3 regions of the Terrabacter sp. RAF57 genome follow, and region 1 is predicted to be linked to each of the others. Evidence: predicted binding sites of a transcription regulator. Region 1 holds the regulator's gene; each other region holds the start of a gene.
The links. Region 1 encodes HrcA, which represses chaperone genes, less so after heat shock. Its sites were predicted from a motif close to TTNGCACTCGNNNNNNNCGAGTGCNAA; they were not measured.
Positions count from the first base shown of each region.

Region 2: the regulator HrcA is predicted to act here: its motif matches at 8,956-8,982, upstream of groL (chaperonin GroEL).
Region 3: the regulator HrcA is predicted to act here: its motif matches at 1,387-1,413, upstream of groES (co-chaperone GroES).

Region 1 is NZ_JBFRDT010000013.1:83,281-93,803, reverse strand. Features, by position in the region: gene AB4Y83_RS15510 (DUF3097 domain-containing protein) at 1-479, opposite strand, end outside; gene hrcA (heat-inducible transcriptional repressor HrcA) at 647-1,690, shown strand; gene dnaJ (molecular chaperone DnaJ) at 1,773-2,906, shown strand; gene AB4Y83_RS15495 (16S rRNA (uracil(1498)-N(3))-methyltransferase) at 2,925-3,668, shown strand; gene AB4Y83_RS15490 (Gmad2 immunoglobulin-like domain-containing protein) at 3,751-4,938, opposite strand; gene AB4Y83_RS15485 (RNA polymerase sigma factor) at 4,935-5,582, opposite strand; gene AB4Y83_RS15480 (glycoside hydrolase) at 5,722-8,697, opposite strand; gene AB4Y83_RS15475 (LacI family DNA-binding transcriptional regulator) at 8,912-9,952, shown strand; gene AB4Y83_RS15470 (histidine triad nucleotide-binding protein) at 9,962-10,321, shown strand; gene AB4Y83_RS15465 (S10 family peptidase) at 10,318-10,523, shown strand, end outside.
Region 2 is NZ_JBFRDT010000002.1:610,414-620,936, reverse strand. Features, by position in the region: gene AB4Y83_RS04795 (N-acetylglucosamine-6-phosphate deacetylase) at 20-1,198, shown strand; gene AB4Y83_RS04790 (HAD family hydrolase) at 1,208-1,855, shown strand; gene AB4Y83_RS04785 (pyridoxal phosphate-dependent decarboxylase family protein) at 1,927-3,288, shown strand; gene AB4Y83_RS04780 (DUF3263 domain-containing protein) at 3,561-3,860, shown strand; gene AB4Y83_RS04775 (GNAT family N-acetyltransferase) at 3,955-4,419, shown strand; gene AB4Y83_RS04770 (P1 family peptidase) at 4,416-5,486, shown strand; gene AB4Y83_RS04765 (hypothetical protein) at 5,984-6,499, opposite strand; gene AB4Y83_RS04760 (MBL fold metallo-hydrolase) at 6,822-7,715, opposite strand; gene AB4Y83_RS04755 (hypothetical protein) at 7,820-8,389, shown strand; gene AB4Y83_RS04750 (HIT family protein) at 8,454-8,879, shown strand; gene groL (chaperonin GroEL) at 9,101-10,523, shown strand, end outside.
Region 3 is NZ_JBFRDT010000011.1:137,540-148,062, forward strand. Features, by position in the region: gene AB4Y83_RS13935 (THUMP-like domain-containing protein) at 86-1,327, opposite strand; gene groES (co-chaperone GroES) at 1,566-1,862, shown strand; gene groL (chaperonin GroEL) at 1,997-3,613, shown strand; gene AB4Y83_RS13950 (WhiB family transcriptional regulator) at 3,809-4,096, opposite strand; gene AB4Y83_RS13955 (sigma-70 family RNA polymerase sigma factor) at 4,472-5,038, shown strand; gene AB4Y83_RS13960 (hypothetical protein) at 5,035-6,096, shown strand; gene guaB (IMP dehydrogenase) at 6,139-7,656, shown strand; gene AB4Y83_RS13970 (GuaB3 family IMP dehydrogenase-related protein) at 7,763-8,884, shown strand; gene AB4Y83_RS13975 (bifunctional glycosyltransferase/CDP-glycerol:glycerophosphate glycerophosphotransferase) at 9,077-10,523, shown strand, end outside.

The sequences.
Region 1 (10,523 bases):
TCGTCGACGCCGTCCATGAGCTCGACGACGACGCCCTCGACGCGCAGGTCGTCGCCCCAGACCTTCTCGACGAGCTCGGCGTCGTGACGACCCTCGACGTAGATCCGCGACCCGCTCGCGACGCGCGCTCGCGCTCCCTCGACGGCGACCGAGCCGCTCGCGGTCCGGGACGCGGCCCGGCGCGCGTCGGCGAGGGCGGCACCGGCGGCGACCTGCGGGGGAGTGAGCGTCACCGGGGCGCCGTCGACGAGGAAGCCCGGGCCGAGGGGGAAGGCCTTGGTGCGCCCGCGGCGGTCCTCGAGGTGGACGACGTGCATCCCGCCGGCCTTCTCGACCCGCACGACGGCGCCGACCCAGCCGGTCTCGACCTCCTCGACGACGAGGTCGGGCTCGGCCGGGGTCGGGGTCGACCGGCCGCGGCGCGGGGCACGCCAGTCGCCGCTGAGCACGTCGGATCCGTAGCGATCGTTGGGGGACACGACTAGGGAGGGTATGCCGCTTGGTGGACCCGGACGCAGCCGCCACGCGGGCGGGGTCGGAGCTGCCCCGACGGCATACGGTTGGATGAAATCGGAGATCCGCGAGGCACGACGTAGACTTGGCACTCGTCGATCGAGAGTGCCAGACCCGTGAAGGAGGGGACGCGATGAGCGAGGACCGCAGGCTGATGGTGCTGCGCGCGATCGTGCAGGACTACGTCCAGACCTCCGAGCCGGTGGGGAGCCGGGCCCTCGTCGAGCGCCACCACCTCGGCGTCAGCGCCGCGACCGTGCGCAACGACATGGCCCTGCTCGAGGAGGAGGGCCTGATCCACGCGCCGCACACGTCGGCCGGGCGCGTGCCCACCGACGCCGGCTACCGCGTCTTCGTCGACCGCCTGAGCGCCGTCAAGCCCCTCGGGTCGGGCGAGCGCCGGGCCATCGGCCAGTTCCTCGAGGGCGCCGTCGACCTCGACGACGTCGTCGACCGCACCGTGCGCCTGCTCGCGAGCCTGACCCGTCAGGTCGCCGTCGTGCAGTACCCCTCGCTCACGCGGTCGACGGTGCGCCACATCGAGCTCGTGCCGATGGGGTCCTCACACCTGATGATCGTGCTCATCGTCAACACCGGGCGCGTCGAGCAGCGCGTCGTCGACACGGGCCGCGTGCTCTCCGACGGCACGGGCGAGGCGCTGGTCGCCACGATCCGCGCGCGCATCAACGAGGTGGCGGCCGGCGTGCCGTTCACCGTGGCCGCGACCCGCCTCCGGCGCCTCGTCGACGAGGCCGACGAGGCCGACCGTGCCGCCATGGAGGCCGTGGTGTCCGCCCTCGGCGACGCCCTCGTCGAGGAGCGTGAGGAGCGCGTCGTCCTCGCCGGTCAGGCCAATCTCGCACGCGCCGGCACCGACTTCCCCCGCACCATCGGCCCGATCCTCGAGGCACTCGAGGAGCACGTGACGCTGCTGCGCCTGCTCGGCCAGCTCGGCGACGACCCCGACCTCGTCTCCGTGCGCATCGGGTCCGAGAACCCCGTGACCGGGCTCCAGTCGACGTCCCTCGTGTCGATGGGCTACGGCTCCGGTGCCGAGCGCGTCGCGAGCCTCGGAGTGCTGGGCCCGACCCGCATGGACTACCCCACGACGATGGCCTCGGTCCGCGCCGTCGCGCGCTACGTCTCCGAGATCCTCGACGAGAACCAGGCCACCTGACCCACCTGCAGCACAGCGGCCAGTCCGCCGGCGCAGCGCCGCGCCGGAACCGAAAGCACCACGTACCAAAAGGAATCTCAGCTTGAACGACTACTACGCCGTCCTCGGGGTCTCGCGCGACGCGAGCCAGGAGGAGATCAAGAAGGCCTACCGTCGGCTCGCCCGCAAGCTGCACCCGGACGTGAATCCCGGCGCCGAGGCCGAGGAGGAGTTCAAGCGGGTCTCGCAGGCCTACGACGTGCTCTCCGACCCGCAGAAGCGCCAGTCCTTCGACATGGGCGCCGACCCCTTCGCCTCGGGTGGTGGCGCCGGTTTCGGTGCGGGACAGGGCTTCTCGTTCAGCGACGTCATGGACGCCTTCTTCGGCGCGGGCGCCCAGGCCGGCACGCGCGGACCCCGGGCCCGCGTGCAGCGCGGCCAGGACGCCCTCGTGCGCCTCGACATCGACCTGTCGAAGGCCGTCTTCGGCTCCGAGGAGGAGCTGACGCTCGACACCGCGGTCGGCTGCAAGCGCTGCGACGGCGACGGCGCCGAGCCCGGCACCGGTCGCCAGACCTGCCAGATCTGCAAGGGCGCCGGTGAGGTGCAGCAGATCCAGCGGAGCTTCCTCGGCCAGGTCATGACCTCGCGCCCGTGCGTCAACTGCCAGGGCTACGGCTCGACCCTCACCGACCCGTGCCACGACTGCTCGGGTGACGGCCGCGTGCGCACCCGTCGCTCGCTCAAGCTCAAGGTGCCCGCGGGCGTCGACACCGGCACCCGCATCCAGCTGACCGGAGAGGGCGAGGTCGGCCCCGGCAACGGGCCCAAGGCCGACCTCTACGTCGAGATCCGCGTCGTCAACCACGACACCTACACCCGTCGCGGTGACGACCTGCACTGCAACGTCGAGCTGCCCATGGCCGCGGCCGCACTCGGCACGAGCTTCAAGCTGTCCACCTTCGACGGCATGCAGGACCTCGAGATCAAGCCCGGCACGCAGAGCGGCGACGTGCTGACCCTGCGCGGCCTCGGCGTCACCCACCTGCGCCACGGGGGTCGCGGCGACCTGCTCGTGCACGCCACGGTGCAGACGCCGACGCGCCTGACCGAGGAGCAGCGGGAGCTGCTGCACCAGTTCGCGACCCTGCGCGGCGAGGAGCGACACGAGGGTCGCCTCACCCCCGCCAACAAGGGGCTGTTCGGCAAGCTGCGCGACGCCTTCAAGGAGAAGTGACCCCCACGTGAGTGCCCGGTGACCCACCAGCTCTTCCTCGGCGAGCCGTCCGCGGTCGCCGGGGCCGTCGTCGGGGCGTCCCTGCTCCTCGACGGTGACGAGGGGCGTCACGCCGCGACGGTCGTGCGCATCCGACCGGGTGAGCGCTACTTCGTCGCCGACGGTGCGGGCCGGCGCGCCCTGCTCGAGGCCACCGACGTCGACCGGGCATGGGTGCGCGGCCGCGTGATCGAGGTCAGCGACGAGGCCGAGCCGGCCCCACGCCTCGTCCTCGTCCAGGCCCTCGCCAAGGGCGACCGTGACGAGCAGGCCGTCGAGGCCGCCACCGAGCTCGGTGTAGACGAGGTCGTGCCCTGGCAGGCGGAGCGCTCCGTCGTCGTCTGGCGCGGAGACCGCGCCGCCAAGTCCCTGGCCAAGTGGGCCGCGGTCGTGGCCCGGGCGACCAAGCAGTCACGCCGGTCGCGTGTGCCGGTGACGTCCCCCGCGGTCGGGCTCGCTCCGCTCGTGGCCCGTGTCGGGGAGGCCTCACTCACGCTCGTGCTCCACGAGGACGCCACCGAGCCGCTCGCGTCCGTCGAGCTGCCCGCTTCGGGCGACGTGCTCGTTGTCGTCGGTCCGGAGGGTGGCATCACCGACCGCGAGATCGACGCCCTCAGCGCCGCGGGAGCGCGACCGGTCCGGCTCGGGTCGACGATCCTGCGGGCGTCGTCCGCCGGTCCCGCCGCCCTCGCCGTCCTCAGCGCACGCACCCGCTGGACCTGACGGCATACGCCCTCTGGTTCGAGGTGATCTCGTTACGGGGGTGGGTGCCGCGCTCACCTCGAACGGGGGGGAGCGGGTCCGGTCAGCGAGCGGTCACGGGGACGAGCTGCTCCGCGAGCGGCGACCCGTCCTTCGCGCTGCTGGCGAAGACGCGGACGACATAGTCGCCGGGCGCCAGCGACGACTTCGTGGTGAACCGGTACGTGCCGCGGTCCGGGGCACCCACCGACGCCGTCGTGAAGCCGTGGTCGACGCGTTGGCCGTCGCGGAGGAGCTCCCACTCGACGGTGGCCTCGAACGTGCTGGCGACGCCCTTGACGGTGAGCCGTGCGCCGGCATTGACGGCGGAGCCCCGGGCCGGCTCGTCGACCCAGACGGGTGCGACCTGGTCGAGGACCGTCATCGGGTCGGTCGGCCGCGTGAAGGACGCCGAGGCCGGGTGGCCCGGTGAGACCTCGCTGCCGCCGTCGGCGAGCTCGAAGCGGACGGGCCGTGCCGTGCCCGCCGCCGCCTGTGCGGTCCAGCCGAGCTGCTCCGCGGCGAGGGAGTCCGTGCTGGTCGTGCCCGACGAGAGGCGGACGGTGATCGCGCCCGGACCGATCGTCACCGACTGCACGGTCACCCCCGACCACGCGAACGCGTAGGAGGAGCCCTTCGGCGGTGTGCCCGTCGCGAGGCGGAGCGCGGCCAGGGCCTTGGCCTCACCGGTCACCGGCGTCGTGACACCGGTCGACACGAACTCGCGGAAGAGACGGAGCTGGTCGCTGCCGGCCACGACCGGGCCGAGGTAGTAGACCGGCACGCTCACGGTCGTCGTGGCCGGAGGCGGGAGCGCGGTCGTCGCCGGGGAGGTCGGCCGCTGCGCGGTCTGCGTCGGGACGCTCGACGGTGCGCCGGACGACGTCGGGGTCGACGCCCGCGCGGTCGAGGTGGCCACGGCGGTCGGAGTCCCGGCGACCGGTGGTGTCGGCGCGGACGGCCGGTTCACGGCCCAGACGGTGCCGGCGACGAGGACGGCCGCGGCCGCCGCCACCGCAGGCACGAGCCACCGGTGGCGCCGGGACCCGGCGCCGGCGCCGGCCCCCCAGGACGACTCGTCCGACGCATGCGCGTCGGCGAGGATCGCGCCGAGTCGGTCGGTCGGGGTGATCGACCGCGCCTCGGCATCGAGGGCGCGGCGCACCCGGTCCTCGACGGGGCGCAGCCCGGCACCGATGAGGGTCGGCTCCTCGCCGGGCGTCTCGCCCGGTCGCGTCGGCTCGGTGTTCATGACAGCTCCAGGGGGTCGATGCTGCGGCGCAGGGCCGTCAGGCCGCGGTGGGCGTGGGTCTTCACGGCGCCGGGGGAGATCTCGAGGGTGTGGGCGATCTGGGCCTCGGAGAGGTCGGAGTAGTAGCGCAGCACGAGCACCTCCCGCTGCCGGGAGGGCAGGGTGCGCAGCGCGTCCAGGACGGCGTCGCGGTCGGCCGTGTGGAGCACCTGGGTCTCGGCGCTGCCGTGGGTGCCTCGACCCGGGGCGTCGGCAGCGCCCGCGTCGCGGACGTTCTGGCGGTCGACGACGACGGTGTGCCGCTGCACCGACCGGCACCCGTTGACGACGGCGGTCTGGAGGTAGCCGACGACGCGGCCGCCGTCCCGGATGGCCGACCAGCTGCGGTGCGTCGCGACGAACGCGTCCTGCACGACGTCCTCCGCTGCCAGCTGGTCGCGCAGCAGCAGCCAGGCCAGGCGGACGAGCCGGTGCCAGTGCGCGTGGTAGAGCTCGGTGATGGCGACGTCGGGGTCGGTCGGCAGCTCGGACCCGCCGGGGGTGACCACTCCTCCGGCGTCCGGGGCGGGAGCCCCACCACCGCCCGTGGCGGGACGACCAGCGGCCCCGGAGGCCGCGGGGTCGCTGAGCTGGCCGGCCGGCATACCCAACGTTCTCACGGACAGATGACGCGCAACGGGAGCACAGGGTTGACACGTCGGAGGCGTGAGGGTCCGGAATGCGCCGCAGGTCCACGGCTGCCCGGGGGCTGCCGTGGACCTGCGGTTCGAGCGACCGGTCGGGTCAGCCGGCCGCCTTGGCCAGGACCTCGACCTCGCTGACGGTCATGTAGCTCGCCGCCGTCATGACGACCCGCACTGCCGAGGTACGTGTGGGGGTGATCGGCACCGTCACCACCGGTGCGGCTGGTCCGCTCGCAGCCACCGTCACCTCGCTCGACACGGGGGTCCAGGTGCTGCCCACGAGCGCCTCGACGTGGAGCGTCCGGGCGTAGCTGACGTTCCCGCCGTCCTGGTAGAAGCGGGTCGTCACCCGGGTGACGTCCCGAGCGCCGGGCAGTGTGACCGTCAGGGTGTCGCCGGGACGCTGGGTGCCCGAGCGCCAGTTCGACCAGGCCTTGTCGGTCAGCACGCCGTTGACGATGCCCTGCACGGAGTAGCCCGGCTCCGTGAAGGTGGCCGAGGCCGTCGTGCCCAGGGCGAGGGCCGCATTGGCCTCGACCGGCTCGGTCACCGTGACGACCGCCGTGGCCGGGGCGGTGGACCCGTCGGGCAGGGTGGCTCGGCCGGGCAGCGTGACCGTGCCGACCGAGTCGTACGCCGCGCCGGTCGTGTCCCACGCCACCGGCAGGGTGACCGTCACGTCGTAGCGGTCCGACGTCGCCGTGACGGTTGCCGGCAGGTCCGGCGTGCCGCCGACGTACGTGCGTGCCGCGGCCGGCGTGGTCGACGAGATGGCGTCAACGGTGACGACGGCCCGTGCCGCGTACTCCCGCCCGGTGGCGGGGTCGGTGGCGGTGCCGAAGACGAAGACCTGGCCCGGGCGGGCCCACCGCACCGCGGGCACGGGGCGCCACGTCACGGGCAGGGCGGCCGTCGCGGCGCCGACGCGGTCGGGCGCCACCGCCGTGGGAAGGGTCGGAGCAACTCCGGGCATCGTGAAGACCGCGACGTCGGCGACGCCGCGCACGGTCTCGTCGACGAGTCGCCACCGCTGGTTCGCGGCGGCGTTCGGCTGCCAGACCCCCACGGACGAGCCGTCGGCCGTGGCCTGTCCGCCCACCTCGACGTTGCCGGGACCGGTCGCGCTCGAGATCGTCCACATGCCGTCGCCCGTGGTCGAGAGGTACCACTGTGCCGATGCGTCCGGCGTGGTCTGCGCCGCCTCGAGGACGAGAGCACCGGATCGCAGGGCGACCTGACGACCGTCGAGTGCTCGCAGCTGGTAGCGCTCACGGTTCGTGTCGCCGCCCGTGAGCTTCGTCGCGGTCCAGAGCTGGTCGGCGCTCGCGGTGTCCGTCGTGCGGATCGCGATACCGGTCTGCTCGGCGTCGAGGGAGCGCCCGCTCTGGACGCCGACGAAGCGGTACGCGTGGCCCTCCTGGAAGGTCGGCGCGTCCGTGGCGACGCCACGGACGTCGGAGACGACGAGGGTCGTGACGGACTGGGCCGGCACTCGCACCGTGGCCGAGGTGCCGTCGACCGCCACCGGGGTCTGCGACCGGAGTGCGCCGTCGGCGTCGGTGACGACGGCGGTCACGCTGGCCTTGGGGCCGATCTTGCCGAACTTCGAGAGGTCGATCGCGAGGTCCTGCGCTGTCGTCGAGCCGTTCGTGTGCACGAGGGTCGCGGTGCGCGCGTCCGGACGGATCGCGGCGATCGTGCTCGTGTCGTCGACCTTGACGACGTGGTCGCCGGGACGGATGTAGTGCGTGAAGTTGCGCACGGTGTTGAACTTCTGGTTCGTGTAGATGGGGCAGGTGGCCAGCGTGTCCTTGGCCGTGCAGTCGAAGCGCATCTGGATGCTGCCCCAGTTGGCGCCCGCCGCGCTCTCCCCGCCGGGCTTCATGTTGTCGTAGTCCTCGACGGGCTGCCAGAAGACCCACGCCGACGGCTCGAGCTCGCGCAGGTCGTCGGTCATCCGCTGCGCCATGCCGATACCGGGCTCCATGGAGGTGAAGCTCTGGCCGTTGCCCCAGCTGCCCTCGACCTCGGACATCCACAGAGGCTTGTCGTCGGACTTGCTGAGGTCACGCACGGCCGTCCGCTGGGCGGTGCCGTAGGTGTGGACGTTCATCCGCGACACGGCGGCCTTGACGTCGGCCGGATAGCTCATCCAGTTGGTGACGAAGGTCCCGGGGTTGGTCTCGTCCATCGCCGCGATCTTCGCGTCGGTCCCTGAGCCCGCGAGGCGCTGGTCGAGCGAGCGCACGACGTCCTGCTGCAGCTGTGGTCCGATGTGGGCGCCCTCCTGGCGGCCGCCGGTGGGCCGGCCGTCGGCGCCGAGCTGGGTGCCCCAGTAGCTCGTGTTCGGCTCGTTGAAGGGGTCGATGGTGTCGACCTTGATGCCGTGCGCCGCCTCCAGGTGCTCGGTCACCTTGACGAGGTATGCCGTGAAGTCGCCGATGCTGGTGCGCTTGAGCTGGTCCTGGCCGGCGTTGTAGTTCCCCGAGACGTAGCCGCTCTCGGTCATGAACCATGGCGGGGAGTTGCTGAAGGTCTCCCACTTCGTGATGCCGCCCTTGATGCGGTCGACCCACCAGCGCTGGGTCTGGTCGGCATCCCAGTTCCAGTCGGCCGCGTCGTCCGGCGACCACCAGTCGACGTCGGTCCGCGTCGTGCCCTCCGGTGCCTTCCACCAGCCCTGCACGGCGCCGCCGGGACGCAGGTAGTCCTCGACGTCCGGCGCGTTGCCGCCGCCGATGTTGTAGCGCGCGATGTTGAGCGCCAGCCCGTCCTTGCCGAAGACGAGGTCGGCGAGCTTGTTGCGGACGGCGTCGGGGTAGTCGCCTGTCGCGTTGGCGAACCACACGAGGCTCGTGCCCCAACCCTCGAAGGCGGGCTGCTGGTAGGACGGGTCGGGCGTGAGTCGCACGACGGGGACACCGTCGCCGCTGGGGGAGGCGGCCGTGGCGGAGGTCGTGGGAGCAGCGGCCGGTGCGGGCGCCGCAACGGCGACGGAACCGGCGAGCAGCGAGCCGACGGCGACCGTGACGGTCGCCAGGGCGCCCGAGGCGACGCGGGTGGGACGGGGTCTCATGGGTTGGTGCCTTCCTGGAGCGACGGCGGTGGCGGTCCGGGGTGAATGCGCACCCAACGCCCGGAATGAGCGTATGTTTGCGCAAACATCGGCCGCCGACACGGTCCCAGCCGGGCTGGACGGGTGTCAAGGGGCGGTCTCGCGGCGGCTGGCAGGATGGCGTCGGAAGCGGCGGCATGCGCGAGCAGGACGAATGGGACGAGCAGGAGGAACGGTGGGGGAGCGACGAGCGGTGTCGATGGCCGACGTGGCGCGCCTCGCCAACGTCTCGTCGCAGACGGTCTCCCGAGTGGCGAACGGCGAGACGAGCGTCGTCGAGAGCACGCGCCAGACGGTGCTCCGCGCCATGGAGGAGCTCGGCTACCGTCCCAACAGTGCGGCGCGAGCCCTGAAGCGTGGAGCGTTCCGCGCCATCGGGGTCATGACGTTCACCCTGTCGACGACCGGAAACGTGCGCACGCTGGAGGGCATCGTCGCGGCGGCCGCCGTCCACGACTACGCGGTGACCCTCATCCCGGTCAACGCCCCCTCCCAGGACGCCGTCCGCGGAGCCTTCACGCGGGCCGGGGAGCTCGCCGTCGACGCCGTGGTCGCCATCATGGAGACCCACCTCGCGAGCGACGCCCCCGCGCCCTACCCGCCCGGTTTCAAGGTCGTCGTCGCCGACTCCGACGACGCCGGCGACCGTCACCCCGTCGTCGACACCGACCAGGCGGCGGGCGCCGCCTCGGCGACCGACCACCTGCTCGACCTGGGGCACCGCACCGTGTGGCACGTGGCCGGCCCCGAGAGCTCGTATGCCGCCCAGCGGCGTCGCGATGCCTGGCGGGCGCGGCTCGTGGCCAGGGGGCTCGAGGTGCCTCGGGTGCTGCACGGTGACTGGACGCCCGAGTCCGGCTACGAGATCGGTCTTCGGCTGGCCGACGAGCCCTCCTGCACAGCGGTTTTCGCCGCCAATGACCAGATGGCACTCGGGCTCCTCCGAGCCTTCCACGACCGCGGCCTGCGGGTCCCTGAGCAGGTGAGCGTCGTCGGGTTCGACGACGTGCCCGAGGCGGCGTCTTACATCCCCCCGCTCACCACAGTGCGCCAGGACTTCGAGCAGATCGGCCGGCTCTGCGTCGAGCAGGTGCTCGGCCAGGTGCGGGGCACGGGGCCGACCACCGGCACGACCCTCGTGCCGACGCAGCTCGTCGTGCGGGCGAGCAGCGCCGCGCCGAGCCGCACGGGTGCGCGCCGACCACGTCGTGCCTAGGGTGCAGTCATGACCTCGCAGACCCCCAGTGACTGCCTCTTCTGCAAGATCGTCGCCGGTGAGATCCCGTCCGACCGGGTCGCCGAGAGCGAGCGGTCGATCGCCTTCCGCGACATCAGCCCCGCCGCGCCGATCCACGTCCTCGTCGTGCCGAGGCGCCACGAGCCGACGGTGGGTGCCCTGGCGGCGGCGTCCGGTGACGACCTCACCGACGTCTTCCGGCTCGCGGCCCGCGTCGCGGAGCAGGAGGGCGTGACCGACGCCCACCGGATGATCGTCAACACCGGCAGCGGCGCCGGCCAGACCGTCTTCCACGCACACGTCCACCTGCTCGCCGGCGCGGCCTTCACCGAGGGGAGGATGGTGTGAGCGACGAGACCTCCACCATCGACGAGAAGCCCGACGCGACAACGGGATCGGCGGCCGAGAAACCGAAGACCGATGCCGCCGAGGCGAAGCCCGTCGACCCCGTCGACGACCTCGTGACGACCCACCACACCCTCAAGATCGGCCGGCGTCGGCTGCGCTACACCGCGACGACAGGGCGGGTCGTGCTCCGCGAGGAGGAGCA
Region 2 (10,523 bases), on a different contig from region 1:
TGCGACAGAATCGACCCCGATGAACCTCACACTCCGCGGACCCGCCCTCGTCGACGACACCGTGCTGCCCGACGTCCTCGTCCACGTCGAGGGCGAGCGCATCACGGCGGTCACCCCCGTCACCGCAGGCGACGGATCCCCACCGGGCGACGGCGCGACCGAGCGGGTGAGTGGGACGATGGTGCCGGCATACGTCGACATCCACTGCCACGGCGGCGGCGGGACGGCGTTCACCGACCTGCGCGACGACGCCGCGGCGGCGGCGGCCGAGCACCACCACGCGCACGGCTCGACGAGCCTGCTCGCGAGCCTCGTCACGATGAGCCCGCGCGACCTCGAGCGGGGCGTCGCGATGCTCGCCGAGCTCGCCGACGACGGGGTCGTCGACGGCATCCACCTCGAGGGTCCGTGGCTGGCCGAGGCCCGCTGCGGCGCGCACGACCCGGCGCTGCTCCGCGACCCGTCGCTCGCCGAGGTGGAGCGGCTCATCGAGCTCGGCCGCGGTCACCTCCGCCAGGTGACGCTCGCCCCGGAGCGCGCCCGTGGCCTCGACCTCGTCCGCTGGCTCACGACGGCCGGCATCCACGCTGCGATCGGCCACACGACGGCCACGTACGCGCAGGTCGAGCAGGCCGTCGCGGCCGGCGCCGACCTCGCCACACACCTCTTCAACGGCATGGACCCGTGGCACCACCGCAAGCCGGGCGCCGTTGCGGCACTGATGCGTTCGGCCGCGCGGGGCCACGTCACCGTCGAGCTCATCGGCGACGGCGCGCACCTCTCGGACGACACCGTGCGCACCGTCCTCGACCTCGTCGGCGCCGACCACGTCGCCTTCGTCTCCGACGCCATGGCCGCGGCGGGGGTGGGGGACGGCGCGTACGTCCTCGGTGGCCTCTCGGTCGTCGTCGACCGCGGCATCGCCCGCCTGGCGCGCGACCCCGACGGCACGAGCCCCGGCTCCATCGCCGGCGGCACGAGCCACGTCGCCGACATCGTCGCCCGCGCCGTCGCCGCCGGCGTCCCGCTCGCGTATGCCGTCCGGCCTGCCACGCGCACGCCCGCCCGCGCGCTCGGGCTGGCCGACCGGGGCTCGATCGCGGTCGGGTCCCGGGCCGACGTGGTCGTCGTCGACACCGCCGGCCGCCCGACCCGGGTCATGAGACGAGGGCGGTGGCTGGAGCCGTCGCTGCCCTAGGCTCGGCCGGTGACTTCTCCCCGCTGGTCCACCGCCGTCTTCGACCTGGACGGCACGTTGGCCGACACGATCAACCTCATCGTCGAGTCCTACCAGCACGCGTTCCGCACGGTCCTCGGGCACGAGGAGGACCCGGACGTGATCCGCTCGTGGATCGGGCGCCCGCTCATCGGAGCCTTCACCGACCACTCGCCCGAGCACGCCGACGAGCTCTACGCGACGTACCTCCAGTGGAACGCCGACAACACCGAGCGGCTCATCCGGGGCTACGACGGCGTCGTCGACGTCCTCGGTGACCTGCGCGCCGCCGGCATCCACGTCGGGGTCGCCACGTCGAAGCGGCGCGAGTCGGCGCAGCAGGCCATGGACATCCTCGGCATCAGCGAGCACGTCGACGTCCTCGTCGCGATGGAGGACACCGAGCGGCACAAGCCCGACCCGACTCCGCTGCTGCTCGCGCTCGACCGGATGGGCCGGGGGTCCAATGACGCCGTCTACGTCGGGGACGCCGTCGTCGACGTCCTCGCCGGGAAGGCCGCGGGCATGGACACCGTGGCGGTGACGTGGGGTGCGGGCCTGCCCGACGCACTCCACGGCGTGCGGCCCACCGCCGTCGTCGCGTCCGCCGACGAGCTGCGCACGGCCCTGCTCGGCTGAGCTCCCGCCCCACCCGTCACGCGGCCCCCGGGCGGTCGGTCGCACCCGACCGCAGGGCCTAGCATCTGTGCGTGCACAGCTTCGACAAGGATGCCGACCACGTCGCCGTCGACAAGGTCCTCAGCTACGCCCGCGAGCGCCTGCTCATGGACCCGATCCCGCTCGACGGAGCGCAGCCGGAGGCCTACCTCCGGGCGGCCGCCGGCCAGACCATCACCGCCGGTGGCCTCGGCTCGACGCGGGCGATGGAGCTCTTCGAGCACACCCTCGCGCCGGCCTGCCTCTCGACCGACCACCGGCGTTACCTCTCCTTCATCCCGTGCGCCCCGACGCGGGAGGCCGCGGCCTTCGACGTCGTCGTCGGCGCCTCGTCGATCTACGGCGGGTCGTGGATGGAGGGCGCGGGCGCGGTCTACGCCGAGAACCAGGCGCTGCGCTGGATCAGCGACCTCGCGGGCCTGCCGGCCGAGGCCGGCGGCGTCTTCGTCCCGGGCGGCACGGTGGGCAACCTGTCGGCGCTCGTCGTGGCTCGGCACACCGCCCGGGCGAAGGCCAAGGAAGCGGGCACGGGCGCGCGTCCCTACCGGATCGCCGCCACGGACAACGCCCACTCGTCCGTCGTCTCCATGGCGGCCGTCATGGACGCCGAGGTCTGCGGCGTGCACGTCGACGACAAGCTGCGCCTGACCGGGTCCGAGCTGCGAAAGACCTTGGAGGAGAACGGTCCCGAGACGTTCTTCGCCGTCGTCGCGACGAGCGGCACGACGAACTTCGGCGTCGTCGACGACCTCGAGTCGGTCGCCGAGGTGTGCCGCGAGTACGGCCTGTGGCTGCACGTCGACGGGGCCTACGGTGGCGCCGGCCTCGCTGCACCGTCGGTGCGACACCTCTTCAACGGCATCGAGCACGCGGACTCCTTCATCGTCGACCCGCACAAGTGGCTCTTCGCGCCGTTCGACTGCTGCGCCCTCATCTACCGCCAGCCGGAGCTGGCGCGGGTCGCGCACACGCAGGAGGCGGGCTACCTCGACGTCATCACGAAGTCGGCCGAGTGGAACCCGACCGACTACTCCATCGGCCTGACGCGACGCGCGCGCGGCCTGCCGCTCTGGTACTCCCTCGCCGCGCACGGCACCGACGCCTACGTCGACGCCATCGAGAGCACCCTCGAGGTGACCCGCTTCGCCGCCGACGAGATCGGGCGCCGCGACTACCTCGAGGCGGTGCGCGAGCCCGACCTGTCGGTCGTCGTCTTCCGCCGCCTCGGCTGGGGGCCCGAGGACTACCAGGCGTGGACCGACCGGCTCCTCGCCCAGGAGTTCGCCTTCGTCGTGCCGACGACCTTCCGCGGGGAGACGCTGACGCGCTTCGCCATCGTCAACCCGCACACCACCAAGGAGGACGTCAACGCCATCCTCGATACGATGTCCTGACCCAGGTGGGTCGTCGGCCTGTCGAGGACGGCCACCTGGCACCGACGCCAGAACGACACCCGACGGGACCGGACGACACCGGACGACGCGATGGGGCGTCACGGGTGGGGCGCACGGGGCTCGTGGGACGCATGTTCCGGGCGGTGCGACAGCCCGCCGACGACATGCCGCGCCACGCCTGAGCTGAATGACACCCTTGTCATTTCGGTCTAGGGTGTGACCGGAGCCAACGCACGACGCGACACGCAGCACGACTGCAGCGAGACGGGGACATGAGCACAGAACACGCTACGGCGCAGCCGCAGCGCCACGAGTCCGAGGACGGCCTCAGCGCGCGCGACCTCGAGATCCTGGCGTTCGAGCGCCAGTGGTGGAAGTACGCCGGCTCCAAGGAGCAGGCCATCAAGGAGCTCTTCGACATGAGCTCCACGCGCTACTACCAGGTGCTCAACGCGCTCCTCGACAGCCCGGAGGCCCTCGAGGCCGACCCGATGCTCATCAAGCGGCTGCGCCGGATGCGCGCGAGCCGCCAGCGGGCGCGCACGAGCCGCCGCCTCGGCATCAACGTCTGAGCGCTCTCGTCTGAGGCGTCCCACCGGCAGGGCATCGCACCCGGCCGAGCCGTGGTTGCGCGCCCTCGCGGCACGCCCGTGGTTCACTTCCCTCATGGCCGAGGTGACGATCCGCCGCGCGTCGGCCGACGACGCCCTCATCGTCGCCGCGCTGCACCTCCAGTTCGCCCGCGAGCTGGGTATGCCGTCCGAGACCGGCTACCTCGACCGTTTCGTCGACGCGTGGCTGGCCGAGCGGCCCGACCGGCCGACATGGATCGCCGAGAGCCGGGGCGACCATGCCGGCATCCTCGAGACCCGGCGCATCCGCGCGCTGCCGTGGCCCGGGCGCAAGGACGTCTCGTGGCTGCACGTCGGCGGCCTCTTCGTCGCGCCGGGCTGTCGTGACCGCGGCGTCGGGCGGGCGCTGACCGAGGCGATGATCGAGTGGTCGCGCACGACCGACGTCAAGTGGATCCGGCTCAACGCTCCCGACGACCGGGCCCAGGAGTTCTACGAGCGGCTCGGCTTCAGCTCGCCGGGGCGCCTCATGGAGTTCGACCTCAGGGACCCGCAGTGAGCGATGCCTCCCTCGTCGTGGCCCCGGGCCCGACGAACTCCCTCGTCGACGTCGCGGGCCTCCGGGTCGGCCACTGCACCCGTGACGAGCCGGGCTGGCTCACCGGCGTGACCGTGGTGCTCTCCCCCGACGGCGGTGCCGTCGCCGGCGTCGACGTGCGCGGCGGCGGGCCGGGCACGCGCGAGACCGACCTGCTGGACCCGCGCAACCTCGTCGACCGCGTCGATGCGATCGTCTTCGGCGGCGGGTCCGCGCTCGGCCTCGCCGCCGCCGACGGAGTCGTGGACGGCCTGCTGGACGACGGGATCGGCTGGCCCATGGGCGAGCCGGGACACGTCGTGCCGATCGTGCCGTCCGCGATCCTCTTCGACTTGGGACGCGCTGGCACGTGGGGCCACCGTCCGCGCGCGGAGGACGGGAGGGCGGCATACGCCAGCGCGACGTCCTCGGCCGTCGCCCAGGGCTGCGTTGGTGCGGGCACCGGCGCCAAGCTCGGTGGCTTCAAGGGCGGGATCGGCTCCGCGAGCGTCGTGCTCGAGTCGGGCACGACGGTCGCGGCGCTCGTCGCCGTCAATGCCGTCGGCTCGGCGGTCGACCCGGCCACCGGGGTGCCGTATGCCGTGGGGCTCGGTCTCGGCGACGAGCTGGCCCACGTGGGTCGGCCGAGTGCCGCCGAGCTCGAGGCTGCGCGGGCCCGGGCCGAGGCGCTGCCCGCGAACACCGGCCGGCCGGGACTGGCCACGACCATCGGGGTCATCGCGACGGACGCCACCCTGTCCAAGGCCCAGTGCCAGAAGATGTCCGGCATCGGGCATGACGGCTATGCACGGGCGCTCAAGCCGGTGCACACGCTCTTCGACGGCGACACCCTCTTCACGCTCGCGACGGGCGATCGTCCGGCGCCGGACCCGATCGAGCAGACCGTGCTCATGGAGGCTGGTGCGGACTGCGTCGCCCGGGCGATCGTGCACGCGCTGCTCGCCGCGACGTCGGTCGACCGGACGGCCGACGGCGGCATCGCGCTGCGCTCCTGGTCCGACGCCTTCCCCTCCGCGCTCTCCGGCTGACTCTCGCACGTCAGGTTTGGCAGGCGTCGGGCCGCACTCGAGGCTGTGTGCCCGCAGTGCGGTGGATTCCCGGCGACTGGTGCCGACGATCCACCGCAGTACGGGGGTGCGGCCGTCGTCACCAGGTTCGTGCGATGAGTATGCGTCGGCTGGTGCCGTCCACATCCCCTGCGGGTTCTCCTCCTCTGTCCACACGTCCGCCGAGTCGCAGGTAGGCGCGGATCGCGACGGGCAAGCTCACGGCATGGGAGCCGAGCATCGACACCATGCTGCGGCTCCAGGACGGCGTGATCTCGCGGCGGCAGGTGCTGGCGGCCGGCCTGGACGACAACGACCTCGAGCGACTCGTGCGCCGCAGGTTGTGGGCCGTCGTCCACCCGGGGGTCTGCGTCGACCACACGGGCCCGTTGCGGTGGATCCAGCGTGCCTGGGCCGCTCTGCTCGCACTGGAACCGGCGGTCCTCGCCGGTACCTCGGCGCTGCGAGCCCATGGGTGGTCACACATCGGTGCCAGGGCCGGGCAGTGCGACGACCATCGCGTCATCTACGTCGCCGTGGACCGCGACCGTCACGTCAAGGCTCCGACAGGCGTTGTGCTGGTTCGACGCACGGGCTTCGGGTGGCGCGGACAGGGCCACCTGTCGCCGCCGCGGCTTCGTATCGAAGAGGCGGTCATCGACGTCGCGGAGCTGGCTGCTCGCGACTCCGAGGCCGTGGCGGTGATCGCCGATGCCTGCCAACAGGGGCTCACCACGCCGGTACGTCTCCTCGAGGCAACTCGCCTGAGGGTCCGGATGAAGCGACGCCGACTGCTCACGGACGTGTTGGACGATGCGGGAAATGGTGTCCGGTCTGTCCTCGAGAGGCGCTACGCCCGGGAGGTGGAGCGTGCGCATGGACTGCCGACGGGCCGCCGCCAGCGGCGGGTGCGGACCCGGCGTGGGGCCACCTACCGCGACGTGGAGTACTCCGAGCAGGCCGTGGTCATCGAGCTGGATGGTCGCCTTGTCCATGCATCGGCGGAAGCGCGGTGGGGCGACGTCGAGCGCGACATCGAGTCGGCCATCGGAGGAGACCTGACCGTACGACTCGGTTGGGGCCAGGTGGTCGAGCCATGTCGTACGGCCGCAGTCATTGCCCGCCTCCTCAGGAGCAGGGGCTGGCTCGACCATCCCCGGCCGTGCTCGCCGAGCTGCCCGGTGTCGAGCCTTGAACGCGAGGACGGTCGACGCGGTGGATCACCGGCGCACGGATGCCAGCGATCCACCGCACCGAGGCCGCTCGTCGTCGTGACGGAAGGCTTCCGGCGCGGCGGGCGCCGGGGCGGGTGTCGCGTCAGGGGGTGGGTGGGGAGAGGTGGTCCCAGCCGCGGCGGATGGCGGAGTCCAGGTGGTCGAGGGGGTAGGGCAGGCGCGGGTCCGGCGCGTTCAACGCCTCCGTGAGCGATGCCGCGCCGAGCCGGCGCTCGCGGATCACGGCGGCGACGACAGCGAGCTCGTCGCGCTGGCGAGCCACGAAGGCGCCGTCCACGGGATGTCCGTGTCCCGGCACGACGACCGTGCGGTCCTCGGCCAGGACGAGGTGCGAGGTGAGGGTGTCGGCCCACTCGAGCGGCCAGCAGTCGTCGCCGAACGACGGGTGGGCGCTCTCCTCGACGAGGTCGCCGAGGAACATCGCGTCGGTGTCGGGCACGAGCACGGCCACGTCTCCGTCGGTGTGGCCGCGGCCGGCGTACGTCATCGTGACGACGCGGTCACCGAGGTCGATCGCCGCGTTCGAGCCGAAGGTGCGGTCGGGCCCGCGGACCACGGTCGCCATCACCTCGGCGGCGTCGCGTGCGGTGTAGCCGTACTCCGGGCCGTCTCCGGGGTCGGCCCGGAAGGCGGCCTTGATCCGCTCGGCATCGGCGTCGATGGTGCGCCCGACGTTGTCGTGGGCGTGGACGATGGCGGTCTCGAAGGCGGTGTTGCCGAAGGTGTGGTCGAAGTGGACGTGCGTGTTGACGACGTGGCGGACCTCGATGTCACGGCCGAGGCGTCGGACGTCGTCGAGGACCTGGCTGCCCTGGATGCCGCTCGCCCGCGTGTCGATGACGACGGCACCGTGACGACCGAGCACGAGGCCGACGTTGACGTCCCACTGCGGGTAGCGGGCGACGAAGACCCGGTCGGCGACCTCGACGAAGCCGGTCGTCGCGGCGGGAGGGTCCCCGGACGGCGGCGCGCTCACCCTGCGTACCTCGGTGTGATCCACGTCTCCCCGAGCATGGGACCACCGTAGCGGCCACCTTCTGAGGAGGCGTCTCCCGCCCGATTCCTCTACGTTTGTGCACCATGTCGACCGAGAACCACACCTCCACTCCCGGCTCGAAGTCCCGACGCAAGGTCCTCGTCGCCGCCGTCCTCGCGGCCGTCGCGCTGCTCTCGACCGGCGCCGTCGCCTATTGGTCGGGCGACAGCTGGAGCGACGAGGCGATGTCGTCCAGCGGCTTCCCCGGACTGCCCGGCGGTGACTGGACGAGCACGACCTCCGACGACGGTTGGGGCTCGGCCGACACCTCCTCTGCCGCGACCGGCACGCCCACCGCCGCGACCGGCACGCCCACCGCCGCGACAGGGACCACCCGCCCCGGGACCACGCGCGCGCCGGCGACCGCTGTCGTCGAGCCGGCCTCCGACCCGACCTCAGCCGTGCCGACCACCTCGGCTCCGGCCCCGTCGTCGAGCCGAGCCACGCCGCCGCCCGCGCCGACCTCGACCGTGGCCCCGAGCCCGTCGTCGACGCCCACGAGGGGCAACCCGAACCCGAAGCCGAAGCCGACCTCGACGAAGAAGCCCACCCCGACGCCGACCCCCTCGCCGACGTCGAGTGAGGGCGGCTGCTTCCTGCTCATCATCTGCTGACGTCCTCGAGCCGGGCGCGAGCTGGGAGCGACACCGCGCGACTGCGGCGTGGGAGCCTGTCGCCATGGACTGCGTCTTCTGCTCGATCGTGGCGGGGGAGGTGCCGGCCGACGTCGTGCTCGACGAGCCGGACCTCGTCGCCTTCCTCGACCGCCGCCCGGTCTTCAAGGGTCACGTCCTGCTCGTGCCGCGACGACACGTCGACACCCTGCTCGACCTCCCGGCCGAGCTGCACGCCACGGTGCTCGGGGCCACCCAGCGCCTCGCCGCGGCCGTCGTCGGTGCGCTCGGCGCACAGGGCACGTTCGTGGCGATGAACAACGTCGTGAGCCAGTCCGTGCCGCACCTGCACGTGCACGTCGTCCCGCGCACCAAGGGCGACGGGCTGCGCGGCTTCTTCTGGCCGCGGACGACCTACGCCTCGGAGCAGGAGTCCGCCGAGCACGCCGCCCGGATCGCCGCCGCGCTGGCGCCGGCCGTGGACGCCTGACCCGAGCGGACGGCATACGCCCTCACTCGGGGGGCCAGACGTTTGCACTCTCACCCCGAGAGTGCCAATAATGGCGTTAGCACTCTCCCTAGGGGAGTGACAGAAATGGGCCGTATGCCGAGGGGCTGGGTTCGCAGCTACATGAAGCTGGGGAGACCGGTCCCGTCCGTCGCGGGCGTCATGCGGGCCACCACCAACGATTCGCGTGGAGGACCACCCGAATGGCCAAGACCATTGCGTTTGACGAAGAGGCGCGTCGCGGGCTCGAGCGAGGAATGAACATCCTCGCCGACGCCGTCCGCGTGACCCTCGGCCCCAAGGGCCGCAACGTCGTCCTGGAGAAGAAGTGGGGCGCCCCCACGATCACCAACGACGGCGTCTCGATCGCCAAGGAGATCGAGCTCGACGACCCGTACGAGAAGATCGGCGCGGAGCTCGTCAAGGAAGTTGCCAAGAAGACCGACGACGTCGCCGGTGACGGCACGACGACGGCGACCGTGCTCGCCCAGGCGATGGTGAAGGAAGGCCTGCGCAACGTGGCCGCCGGCGCCAACCCGATGGCGCTCAAGCGCGGCATCGAGAAGGCCGTCGAGGCCGTCACCGCCCGCCTGCTCGAGCAGGCCAAGGAGATCGAGACCAAGGAGCAGATCGCCTCGACCGCCAGCATCTCGGCGGCCGACGAGGAGATCGGTGCTCTCATCGCCGAGGCGATGGACAAGGTCGGCAAGGAAGGTGTCATCACCGTCGAGGACTCCAACACCATGGGCCTCGAGCTGGAGATGACGGAGGGTATGCGCTTCGACAAGGGCTACATCTCCGCCTACTTCGTCACCGACACCGAGCGCATGGAGGCCGTCCTCGACGACGCCTACGTGCTCGTCGCGAACTCCAAGATCGGCAACATCAAGGACCTCATCCCGCTCCTCGAGAAGGTCATGCAGTCGGGCAAGCCGCTGCTGATCATCGCTGAGGACATCGAGGGTGAGGCGCTCGCGACGCTCGTCGTGAACAAGATCAAGGGCACGTTCAAGTCGGTCGCCGTCAAGGCTCCCGGCTTCGGCGACCGCCGCAAGGCGATGCTCACCGACATCGCCATCCTCACCGGTGGCCAGGTCATCTCCGAGGAGGTCGGTCTCAAGCTCGAGAACGCCACCCTCGACCTGCTCGGCCGCGCTCGCAAGGTCGTCGTCACCAAGGACGAGACGACCATCGTCGAGGACGCCGAGGACCGCTCGCAGATCGAGGGCCGCATCGCCCAGATCAAGGCCGAGATCGAGAAGTCGGACTCCGACTACGACCGCGAGAAGCTCCAGGAGCGCCTCGCCAAGCTCGCCGGCGGCGTCGCCGTCATCAAGGCGGGCGCGGCCACGGAGGTCGAGCTCAAGGAGCGCAAGCACCGCATCGAGGACGCCGTCCGCAACGCGAAGGCTGCCGTCGAGGAGGGCATCGTCGCCGGTGGTGGCGTCGCTCTCATCCAGGCCGCCAAGGCGCTCGACGAGCTCGTGCTCGAGGGTGACGAGGCGACCGGCGCCAACATCGTGCGCGTCGCGACCGAGGCCCCGCTCAAGCAGATCGCGATCAACGCCGGTCTCGAGGGTGGCGTCGTCGCGGAGAAGGTGCGCGGTCTCGAGGCCGGTCACGGTC
Region 3 (10,523 bases), on a different contig from region 1:
CGGAGACGGACGCCCGCCGACGCTCCCGCCGCGAGCGGTGGCGGTCGCTTTGGCAGCCTGGGCGCCGGTCAGCCGGGGCTGCCGGTCAGGCGGGGGTGACGACGAGGGCGACCTGGCCGCCGCCGACGCGTGTCAGGACGAGCGTCGCCTCGGAGCCACCCTTGCCCCGGCCGGTCATCTTCAGCTGCCGGCGCAGCAGGTCGGCGTCGAGGGTCACGCCGCGCTTCTTGATGGTGACCCGGTCGTGGCCGTGATCGCGCAGCCAGCGGGCGAGGCGCTTCGTCGACAGGGGCATCGCCTCGACGACCCGGAAGCGCCGCGCCCACGGCAGCTCGCGCGCGACGCCGCTCGAGACGTAGCCGACGCCCGTCGCGAGCTCGGCGCCGTCGACGGCCGCCACGAGCGCCCCCGTGAGCCCGGCCCGGATGACGGCCCGGTCCGGCTCGTAGAGCCACTCGCCGATGTCGGTCACCGAACCGAGGCCGGGCCTCTGGCCGCCGTCGACCGCATCCTGATCCGTGACGACGGAGGTCGAGGTCTCGGTGCACACGGCGGCGGTCCGTCCGGCGGTCGCGACGAGCGGTCCCCACCAGACTGCGCACTCGAGCACCTCGCCGTGCCACGACGTCCACTGCGCCTCCGCCCCCGACGGGACCGAGCCGTGCGGGAACGCGGGGGAGAGCTTGGCCCCCGTCGCCGGCACCTGCGCCGCGAAGTCGAGCACCTGTGACCACGACGGCGAGATCGCGTCGAGCGAGAAGACGCGCTTCGTGCGCCCGCTGATGTCGGCCACGCCGGTGACGCGGCGGGCCGGGTCGAGCCACAGCCCGAGGTGACGTCGCCCCTCGCCCTGCGGCAGGCGTACGTCCTCGGCGAGCCCGTGCGTCACCCGGGCTGACGGCCAGTGGCGCAGGTTGACCGCGGCGACGCGGGCGGTCGTGTCGTCGGCGTCGACGGCGTGAACTGTCAGGTCCAACCCGGCGAACGCCATGGCGTCGGCGCCCAGCCCGCACCCGAGGTCGTAGACGTCGCGGACCCCGGCGGCGGCATACCGGTGCGCGTGCCGTGCGGCGATGGCGAGGCGCGTCGACTGCTCGAGCCCGTCGGAGGTGAAGAGCATGCCGGCGGCGAAGTCGCCGAACTTCTCGGTCCCCCGCGAGCGCAGCCGCGACTGGGTCATCGCGGCCGCGACGAGGTCGGCCGCGAAGCCCGCCTCGCGCAGCCGGCCCTGCAGGTGCAGCGAGCCGTCCTCGTCGTAGGGAGGCAGCGACTGGAGCAGGGCCCAGCCCTCACCTGCGGAGAGGCGATCGACCATGGCGGCATCCATGGCCTCATCCTGCCAGCGCCGGTGGGTGCCCCCGTCCGGGACGCGGCGCGCCGACGAATCTGGCACTCGACTTGACCGAGTGCTAATGACAAACCTAGATTTCATCTTGTTGGCACTCTCGACCTGAAAGTGCCAGCACCCTCATCGAGGGAGGTCGACCCCCGCGACGGCGGCCAGCCTCGAAGAGCCCACAGTCCGTAGTCAGTTTTCCGACTGTCCCGAAGGGAAGGTCACCACCGTGTCGGTTTCCATCAAGCCGCTCGAAGACCGCATCGTCGTCAAGTCCCTCGAGGCCGAGCAGACCACTGCTTCCGGCCTCGTCATCCCGGACACGGCCAAGGAGAAGCCCCAGGAGGGCGAGGTCCTCGCTGTCGGCCCCGGCCGCTTCAACGACACCGGCACCGAGCGCGTCCCGCTCGACGTCAAGGTCGGCGACAAGGTCATCTACAGCAAGTACGGCGGCACCGAGGTCAAGTACGGCGGCGAGGAGTTCCTGATCCTCTCGGCCCGCGACGTCCTCGCCATCGTCGGCTGACCCAGCCGTATGCCGTGATCGCACCCCGGTGAGCCCCGCTGGGGTCTCCCCGGGGTGCGTCTCGTTTGACCGGGCATGCTCGCAGATGCCCGGATTCCCAAGAACCACAAAGCAACCCGAGCCAAAGGAACACCATGGCCAAGCAGCTGGAGTTCGACGACTCCGCCCGCAAGTCGCTCGAGCGCGGCGTTGACGCGCTCGCCAACGCCGTCAAGGTGACGCTCGGCCCGAAGGGCCGCAACGTCGTCATCGACAAGAAGTGGGGCGCCCCCACGATCACGAACGACGGCGTGACCATCGCCCGCGAGATCGAGCTCGAGGACCCCTACGAGAACCTCGGCGCCCAGCTCGCCAAGGAGGTCGCGACCAAGACCAACGACGTCGCCGGTGACGGCACGACGACCGCGACCGTGCTCGCCCAGGCCATGGTCAAGGAGGGCCTGCGCAACGTCGCCGCGGGTGCCGCCCCGGCCGCGCTCAAGCGCGGCATGGACAAGGCCGTGACCGCGGTCAACGACCGCCTCCTCGAGAACGCCCGCGAGGTCGACGGCAAGGACGAGATCGCCTCCGTGGCCACGCTCTCCGCCCAGGACGCCACCCTCGGTGGCCTCATCGGCGAGGCGTTCGACAAGGTCGGCAAGGACGGCGTCATCACCGTCGAGGAGTCCTCGACGACGGCGACCGAGCTCGAGTTCACCGAGGGCATGCAGTTCGACAAGGGCTACCTCTCGGCGTACTTCGTCACCGACACCGAGCGCATGGAGACCGTCCTCGAGGACGCCTACGTGCTCATCAACCAGGGCAAGATCTCCTCGGTCGCCGAGGTGCTCCCGGTCCTCGAGAAGGTCGTGCAGTCCGGCAAGCCGCTGCTCATCATCGCCGAGGACGTCGACGGCGAGGCCCTCTCGACGCTCGTCGTCAACAAGATCCGCGGCACCTTCAACGTCGCGGCCGTCAAGGCCCCCGGCTTCGGCGACCGCCGCAAGGCCATGCTCCAGGACATCGCCATCCTCACCGGTGGCCAGGTCATCGCGCCCGAGGTCGGCCTCAGCCTCGACCAGGCCGACCTGACCGTCCTCGGCCAGGCCCGCCGCGTCGTCCTGACCAAGGACAACACGACGATCATCGACGGCAACGGCGAGGAGGGCGAGGTCTCCGGCCGCGTCCACCAGATCAAGGCCGAGATCGAGCGCACCGACTCCGACTGGGACCGCGAGAAGCTCCAGGAGCGCCTCGCCAAGCTTGCCGGTGGCGTCTGCGTCATCAAGGTCGGCGCGCACACCGAGGTCGAGCTCAAGGAGAAGAAGCACCGCATCGAGGACGCCATCTCGGCGACCCGCGCGGCCATCGAGGAGGGCATCGTCGCCGGTGGCGGCACCGCCCTCATCCACGCCGCGTCGGCCATCGACGCCCTCGAGCTGACCGGTGACGAGGCCACTGGCGCGTCCATCGTGCGCAAGGCCGTCGCCGAGCCGCTGCGCTGGATCGCCGAGAACGCCGGCCTCCAGGGCTACGTCGTCACCTCCAAGGTGGCCGAGCTGCCCATCGGCCAGGGCCTCAACGCGGCGACGGGCGAGTACGGCGACCTCATCGCCGCGGGCGTCATCGACCCGGTCAAGGTCACCCGTTCCGCGCTGCGCAACGCCGAGTCCATCGCGTCGATGATCCTCACGACCGACACGCTCGTCGTCGACAAGCCCGAGGACGAGGAGCCGGCGGCCGGCGGTCACGGCCACGGTCACGGTCACTGACCGACCGCGCGACACGGCATACGACCGGGGTCCTTCACGGGCCCTGGTCCCACGCCCCGGCACGACAGCGAGGGCCGCTCCCCGACGGGGAGCGGCCCTCGCTGCGTCTCGACCTCCGCGACCCCGTCGTGTCTCGCGGTCCGGTCGAGCGGCTGCGTCGGTCGTCGGCGGCGTGTGCCGGCGACCGTCAGACGGTCAGGAGGCCTCCTGGATGCCGTCGTAGAGGACCTCGCGCTCGGCCTCGGTCAGCCCGCCCCAGACGCCGTACGGCTCGCGGACCTCGAGGGCGTGCGAGCGGCACTGGGCCACGACGGGACAGGCGGCGCACACGGCCTTGGCCTGGGCGTCCCGGTTGCGACGGCGTGGTCCGCGCTCGCCCTCGGGGTGGAAGAAGACCTCGGGGCTGACGCCTCGGCAGGCCCCGTCCAGCTGCCAGTCCCAGAGGTCGGCTACCGGTCCGGGCAGGCGGGTGATCTCGGCCATGAACTCGTCTCTCGGTCGGGCGGGGGTGCCCGCCGTGTCGTACCGGCCCGCTCGGTGCGTGTGGTGGGTCGCGGGGCCGCGGAATCGACGCTAACCGGGCACGCGATCACGGATAAAGAGCGGAATCTTAAGGACTTGTTCAAGAATTGCCATCTGGATGGCATGCTCGTCCAAGGAGGCGGATCCGACCATCCGAACTCGTCCCGAGGGGTCCGTTCGCACTACCATGGCCCCGCTCTGGGCGAGCACCGACGGCGGCGCAGACGAAGGCGTCGCCTGCACAGACAACAGTTCGGGGGGACGAGGACTCACATGGGTCTTGGTTGGTCCACGCACGCCGGCGTAACACCCGGCGGCGTTGGTGCGATGGAGCGGATGGACGCTCCATCGCTTCGTGAGCTCGTGGCCCTCGCCGCGCGTGACGACAACGCGCGCGACGTGCTGCTGGCGCGCGTCAGGGACATGGCCCTGCGGTACTCCCGCGTCCGCCTCGGCCGCTTCGGCGCCGAGGACACAGCCCAGGACGTCGCTCAGGAGGTGTGCATGGCCGTCGTGACCGCCCTGCCGACCTACCAGGAGCGCGGGCTGCCCTTCGAGGCGTTCGTCTACACCATCACCTCCCGCAAGCTCGCCGACGCCCAGCGTGCCGCGATGCGCGGACCCTCACCCGTCGCCGACGTCCCCGACGGACCCGACGACGGTCCGTCGCCCGAGTCCGTCGCCGTCATGCGCGACGACGCCGCCACGGCGATGGCCCTCATGCAGCAGCTGCCCAGCGCGCAGCGCGAGATCCTCACGCTGCGCGTCGCCGTCGGCATGAGCACCGACGAGACCGCGGCCGCGCTCGGCATGTCCGCCGGCGCGATCCGCGTCGCCCAGCACCGGGCTCTGACGAGGCTACGCGCGATGGTCGCCGAGGCCGGGGCGGGTGACGTCGCGTGAACGACCTGTCTCCCCTGAGCGACCTCATCGCCGACGACCTGCTGCTCGACCGCCTCGCCGGCCGCGTGGACGCCGGGTCCGAGCCGGTCGCCACGTTGCTCGGTGCCCTCGCGGCCCACGCCGACACCCCGCTGCCCTCGCGCACCGGGCGCCGACGGATCGCCAACAAGCACCGCTACCTCGGGGCCTTCGCCGCCCTCGCGGTCGCAGCGTCCGGCGCCGGGGTCGCGGCGGCCGTCACGCTCCCGACCAACGGTCCGAGCCAGGCCGACCGCGCCCGCATCGTCAGGAAGATGGACGAGAGCGCCCGGAGCGACAGCCCCAGCGCGCTGCTCGCGCGACTCGGCCTCCCGCAGACCTCGGGCACCACCGAGGCCAAGGGACTCGTCCTCGCGCGCGCCGAGGACGGCACGATCGTGCTGCTGCCCGCCGCGGTGGTCGTCGCCCAGGGCCGCGCGGCTGCTGCGGGGATCAACGGCATGCCCGGAGCCGTCGCCGGTGCGGCGGGCGGTCGTCCGGTCGCGAACGGTCAGGTCGGCAAGGGCCAGGTCGGCAACGGTCAGGTCGGCAAGGGCCAGGTCGGCAAGGGCCAGGTCGGCAACCCGCAGGGCGGCACCGCGGCCGGCGGGGGCCAGACCGGCACGCCGCGGGCGACGAACAACGGCAAGAAGCCTGCCGCCGGCACCAAGGGCGGGAAGAAGGCGACCGCGACGCCGACGGCCACGCCGACTCCCACCCCGACGGGCACGTCCGAGGTCGTCCCGCAGGCCACGCTCGCCACGAGCACCCCCACGGCCCCGGCGTCCAAGACGCGCCCGACGGGACCCGTCCGTCCGCGCCCGACCGGAACCACGGGCGGCTCGAGCGAATCGGGATCGTCCGGCACCTCCGGCAGCACGAGCGGCGGCACCGGCGGCACCGGCGGCACCAGCGGCACCAGCGGCACCAGCGGCACCGAGGGCCTCACCGACACCCTGTCGGGCACGCTCGACGGCGCCGCCTCGACGACGGCGAACGTCGTCGGCGCCCTCACGCTGCCCGTCGTGCCCACCCTCTGAGGCACGTTCGGTCGCACCCCCGGCAGCCCGTAGAATCGGGCAATGAGCCTCGGATCGTCTGACGTGCCCGCTGCTTTCGCCTCGATGGGGCTGACGTACGACGACGTCCTGCTCCTGCCGGGCTACAGCGACCTCGCCCCCAACGACATCGACACGACGACGCGCCTGACGCGCGAGCTGTCGATCCGGTCCCCGCTCATCTCGGCGGCGATGGACACCGTCACCGAGGCCCGGATGGCCATCGCGATGGCCCGCCAGGGTGGTCTCGGTGTCCTCCACCGCAACCTCTCGATCCAGGACCAGGCCTACCAGGTCGACCTCGTCAAGCGGACCCAGACCGGGATGATCTCCAACCCGATCACCATCGGTCCCGACCGCACCCTCGAGGAGCTCGACACGATCTGCGGCGAGTACCGCGTCTCGGGTCTGCCGGTCATCGGCGACGACAAGAAGCTCATCGGCATGGTGACCAACCGCGACCTGCGCTTCACGCCCGTCGCCGAGTGGGCCACGACGCTCGTGAGCGACGTCATGACCCCGATGCCGCTCATCACCGGCCCGGTGGGCATCGGGCGCGACGAGGCGACGGCACTGCTGCGCCAGCACAAGCGCGAGCGCCTGCCGATCGTCGACTCCGAGGGCCACCTCGCCGGGCTCATCACGGTCAAGGACTTCGTCAAGGGCGAGCAGTTCCCCGATGCGAGCAACGACGCCGACGGCCGCCTCATGGTCGGTGCGGCCATCGGCTACTTCGGCGACGCGTGGGAGCGCGCCACCACGCTCATCGAGGCCGGGGTCGACGTGCTCGTGGCCGACACCGCCCACGGCCACGTGCGCCTGCTCATCGAGATGGTCGCGCGCCTCAAGAGCGACCCCGCGACCCGCCACGTCCAGGTCATCGGCGGCAACGTCGCTACCCGCGAGGGCGCCCAGGCGTTCGTCGACGCCGGCGCCGACGCCGTCAAGGTCGGCGTGGGTCCGGGCTCGATCTGCACGACGCGCATCGTCACCGGGGTGGGTGCCCCGCAGGTCACCGCGGTCCACGCCGCCGCCCAGGCGTGCAAGCCGGCCGGTGTGCCGGTGATCGCCGACGGCGGCCTCCAGTACTCCGGCGACATCGCCAAGGCCATCGTCGCCGGGGCCGACTCGGTCATGGTCGGCTCGCTCCTCGCCGGCTGCGAGGAGAGCCCGGGAGAGCTGATCTTCGTCAACGGCAAGCAGTTCAAGGCCTACCGGGGCATGGGCTCGCTCGGCGCGATGAGCAGCCGGGGCAAGAAGTCCTACTCCAAGGACCGCTACTTCCAGGCCGAGGTCGACTCCGACGACAAGATCGTGCCCGAGGGCATCGAGGGCCGCGTGGCCTACCGTGGTCCGCTCGCGGCCGTCGCCCACCAGATGCTCGGTGGCCTGCGCCAGTCGATGTTCTACGTCGGCGCGCGCACGATCCCCGAGCTGCAGGACAAGGGCCAGTTCGTGCGCATCACGTCGGCCTCGCTCAAGGAGAGCCACCCGCACGACATCCAGGGCATCGTCGAGGCGCCCAACTACTCGATCGCCTGACACCGCGCTCCGGGCCACCCGGCGCACCACCCGATGACGTATGCCGTCCCGCGGAGCCCGCGGGACGGCATACGTCCGCTCGTGACCGGGTCGGTAGGATCGGCCGGTGACCGAGATCGAGATTGGCCGAGGCAAGCGCGGACGGCGCGCCTACTCCTTCGACGACATCGCCGTCGTGCCCTCGCGGCGCACGCGCGACCCCGAGGAGGTCTCGGTGTCGTGGCAGATCGACGCCTACCACTTCGACATCCCGGTCATGGCGGCGCCGATGGACTCCGTCGTCTCGCCCGAGAGCGCGACGGTGCTCGGCAAGCTCGGTGCCCTGCCGGTGCTCGACCTCGAGGGCCTGTGGACCCGCTACGAGGACCCGACCGCGCAGCTGCGTGAGATCGCCGAGATCGAGCCGGAGGCCGCCACGGCGCGCATGCAGCAGATCTACGCCGAGCCGATCAAGCCCGAGCTCATCACCGAGCGGCTGCGCCAGCTGCGCGAGGCGGGGGTCACGGTCGCCGGCGCCCTGTCGCCGCAGCGCACGCAGCAGCACTGGAAGACCGTCGTCGATGCCGGCGTCGACCTCTTCGTCATCCGTGGCACGACGGTGTCGGCCGAGCACGTCTCCGGTCGCGCGGAGCCGCTCAACCTCAAGCGCTTCATCTACGAGCTCGACGTGCCCGTCATCGTTGGCGGCGCCGCGTCCTACACGGCGGCCCTGCACCTCATGCGCACGGGCGCGGCCGGTGTCCTCGTCGGCTTCGGTGGTGGCGCGGCGCACACGACTCGCACGGCCCTCGGCATCCACGCCCCGATGGCCTCGGCCGTCGCCGACGTCGCAGCCGCGCGCCGCGACTACCTCGACGAGTCGGGTGGCCGCTACGTCCACGTCATCGCCGATGGCGGCGTCGGTACGTCCGGCGACATCGTCAAGGCCGTCGCCTGCGGCGCCGACGCGGTCATGCTCGGGGCGGCCCTCGCCCGGGCCACCGACGCCCCCGGCGGCGGCTACCACTGGGGCCCGGAGGCCCACCACCAGCAGCTGCCGCGCGGAGAGCGCATCGCGCTCGGCACCCAGGCCTCCCTCGAGGAGATCCTCTTCGGCCCGGGCCGACAGGCCGACGGCGCCACCAACGTCATCGGAGCCCTGAAGCGGGCCATGGCCACGACCGGCTACTCCGACGTCAAGGAGTTCCAGCGCGTCGAGGTCGTCGTCTCGCCCTACCTCGGCAACTGAGCGCCCAGCCGTCCCCTCGGGGGCGGCTACGGCGTCCCGAACGGCCCCCGTTCGGGACAGATAGTATTTGTGCGGCAATCGCCCCGAGCGGGGTGGCGCGGCCGGGATGGTGTCAGGGGACTCCCGCCGCGAGACCAGATCCACCGGAGCACGGGAGCCACGAGGCCGCCCCGTGCGGGAAAGGCACCAGACATGACCGAGGCGACTCCCGAGCACGTGACCCTGCCGAGTCCGGGCAGGCCACTCTTCTCGGTGGTCTCGGCCGTCTACAACGTCTCGCGCTACCTCGAGGAGTACATCGCCTCGATCGAGGCGCAGACCTTCGACCTCGCGCGACTCCAACTCGTCCTCGTCGACGACGGCTCGACCGACGACTCGCGGGCCGTCCTCGAGGAGTGGGCCACCCGCGCCCGCTGCGAGGTCGTCGTGCTGCACCAGGAGAACGCCGGGCAGGCCGCAGCCCGCAATGCCGGCCTCGAGCGCGCCACCGGTGAGTGGATCACCTTCATCGACCCCGACGACACCGTCAACGCGACGTTCTTCGCCTCGATGGCCGCCTTCGCCGCCGCGCACCCGGAGGTCCAGTTCCTCTCGGCCAACGTCGTGCTGCGCAACGAGGGCACGGGCGAGCTCGGCAAGCACCCGCGCTGGAAGATGTACGCCGAGGACCGCCTCGTCGACCTCGACGTCGCGACCTCCTACATCCCGGGTAGCTCGACCACCTCGTTGATGCGCCGCGACGTCATCGGCGACCTGCGCTTCAACGCGGGGCTGCGCCCGAACTTCGAGGACGGCGACTTCGCCGTGCGCTACCTGCTCGCGGCGCCCAGCCGGCAGACCGGCTTCGTCGGGTCGGCGTGCTACTACTACCGCAAGCGTGCCGATCAGAGCTCGACGCTGCAGACCGGCATCTCCGCGACGGGCCGCTACTCGACCGTCCCCCGCGACGGCTACCTCGAGCTGCTCCGCGAGGCGCGTCGCCGCCACGGCGCCGTCCCGATGTGGGTCCAGCACGTCATCCTCTACGAGCTGTCCTGGTACTTCTCGTCCGAGGACGCCATGGCCAACTCGGCGTCCGCCATCAGTGGTGACCTCGCGGCGACGTTCCGCGAGACCCTCGGCGAGATCGCCGAGCTGCTCGCGCCTGACGTCGTCGACTCCTTCACGATCCGCAAGTTCCAGCCGCACTGGCGCGACATCCTGCTGCACGGCCTCCGCGGCCGGGACTGGCACACCTCGTACGCCGTGACGGACAAGTACGACCGCACCAAGCGCATGGTGCGCGTGCTCTACCGCTACATCGGCGAACCGCCCGAGGAGGCGGTCTACTCGCGCGGTGAGCTCAAGGCCCCGCGCTACGCCAAGACGCGCGCCATCGAGTTCTTCGGTGACACGCTCATGTGGGAGCGCGTCCTCTGGGTCGATGCCCGGGGCACCCTCGAGCTGCGTCTCGACGGCTCGCGAGTCGAGCTGCTCGGGGCCTGGAAGGGCGTCCGCACGCGTGCCCTGGGCGCCCGGGCGATCGCCAACCGCTTCCGTCGTCCGGGTCGGCGGCGTCGCGAGGCTCTCGACCGGCTCAAGGTCGACCCGGTGCGCGTGCTCGCCTCCCGGGCCCAGGTGCGCAAGCAGTTCGAGGGCG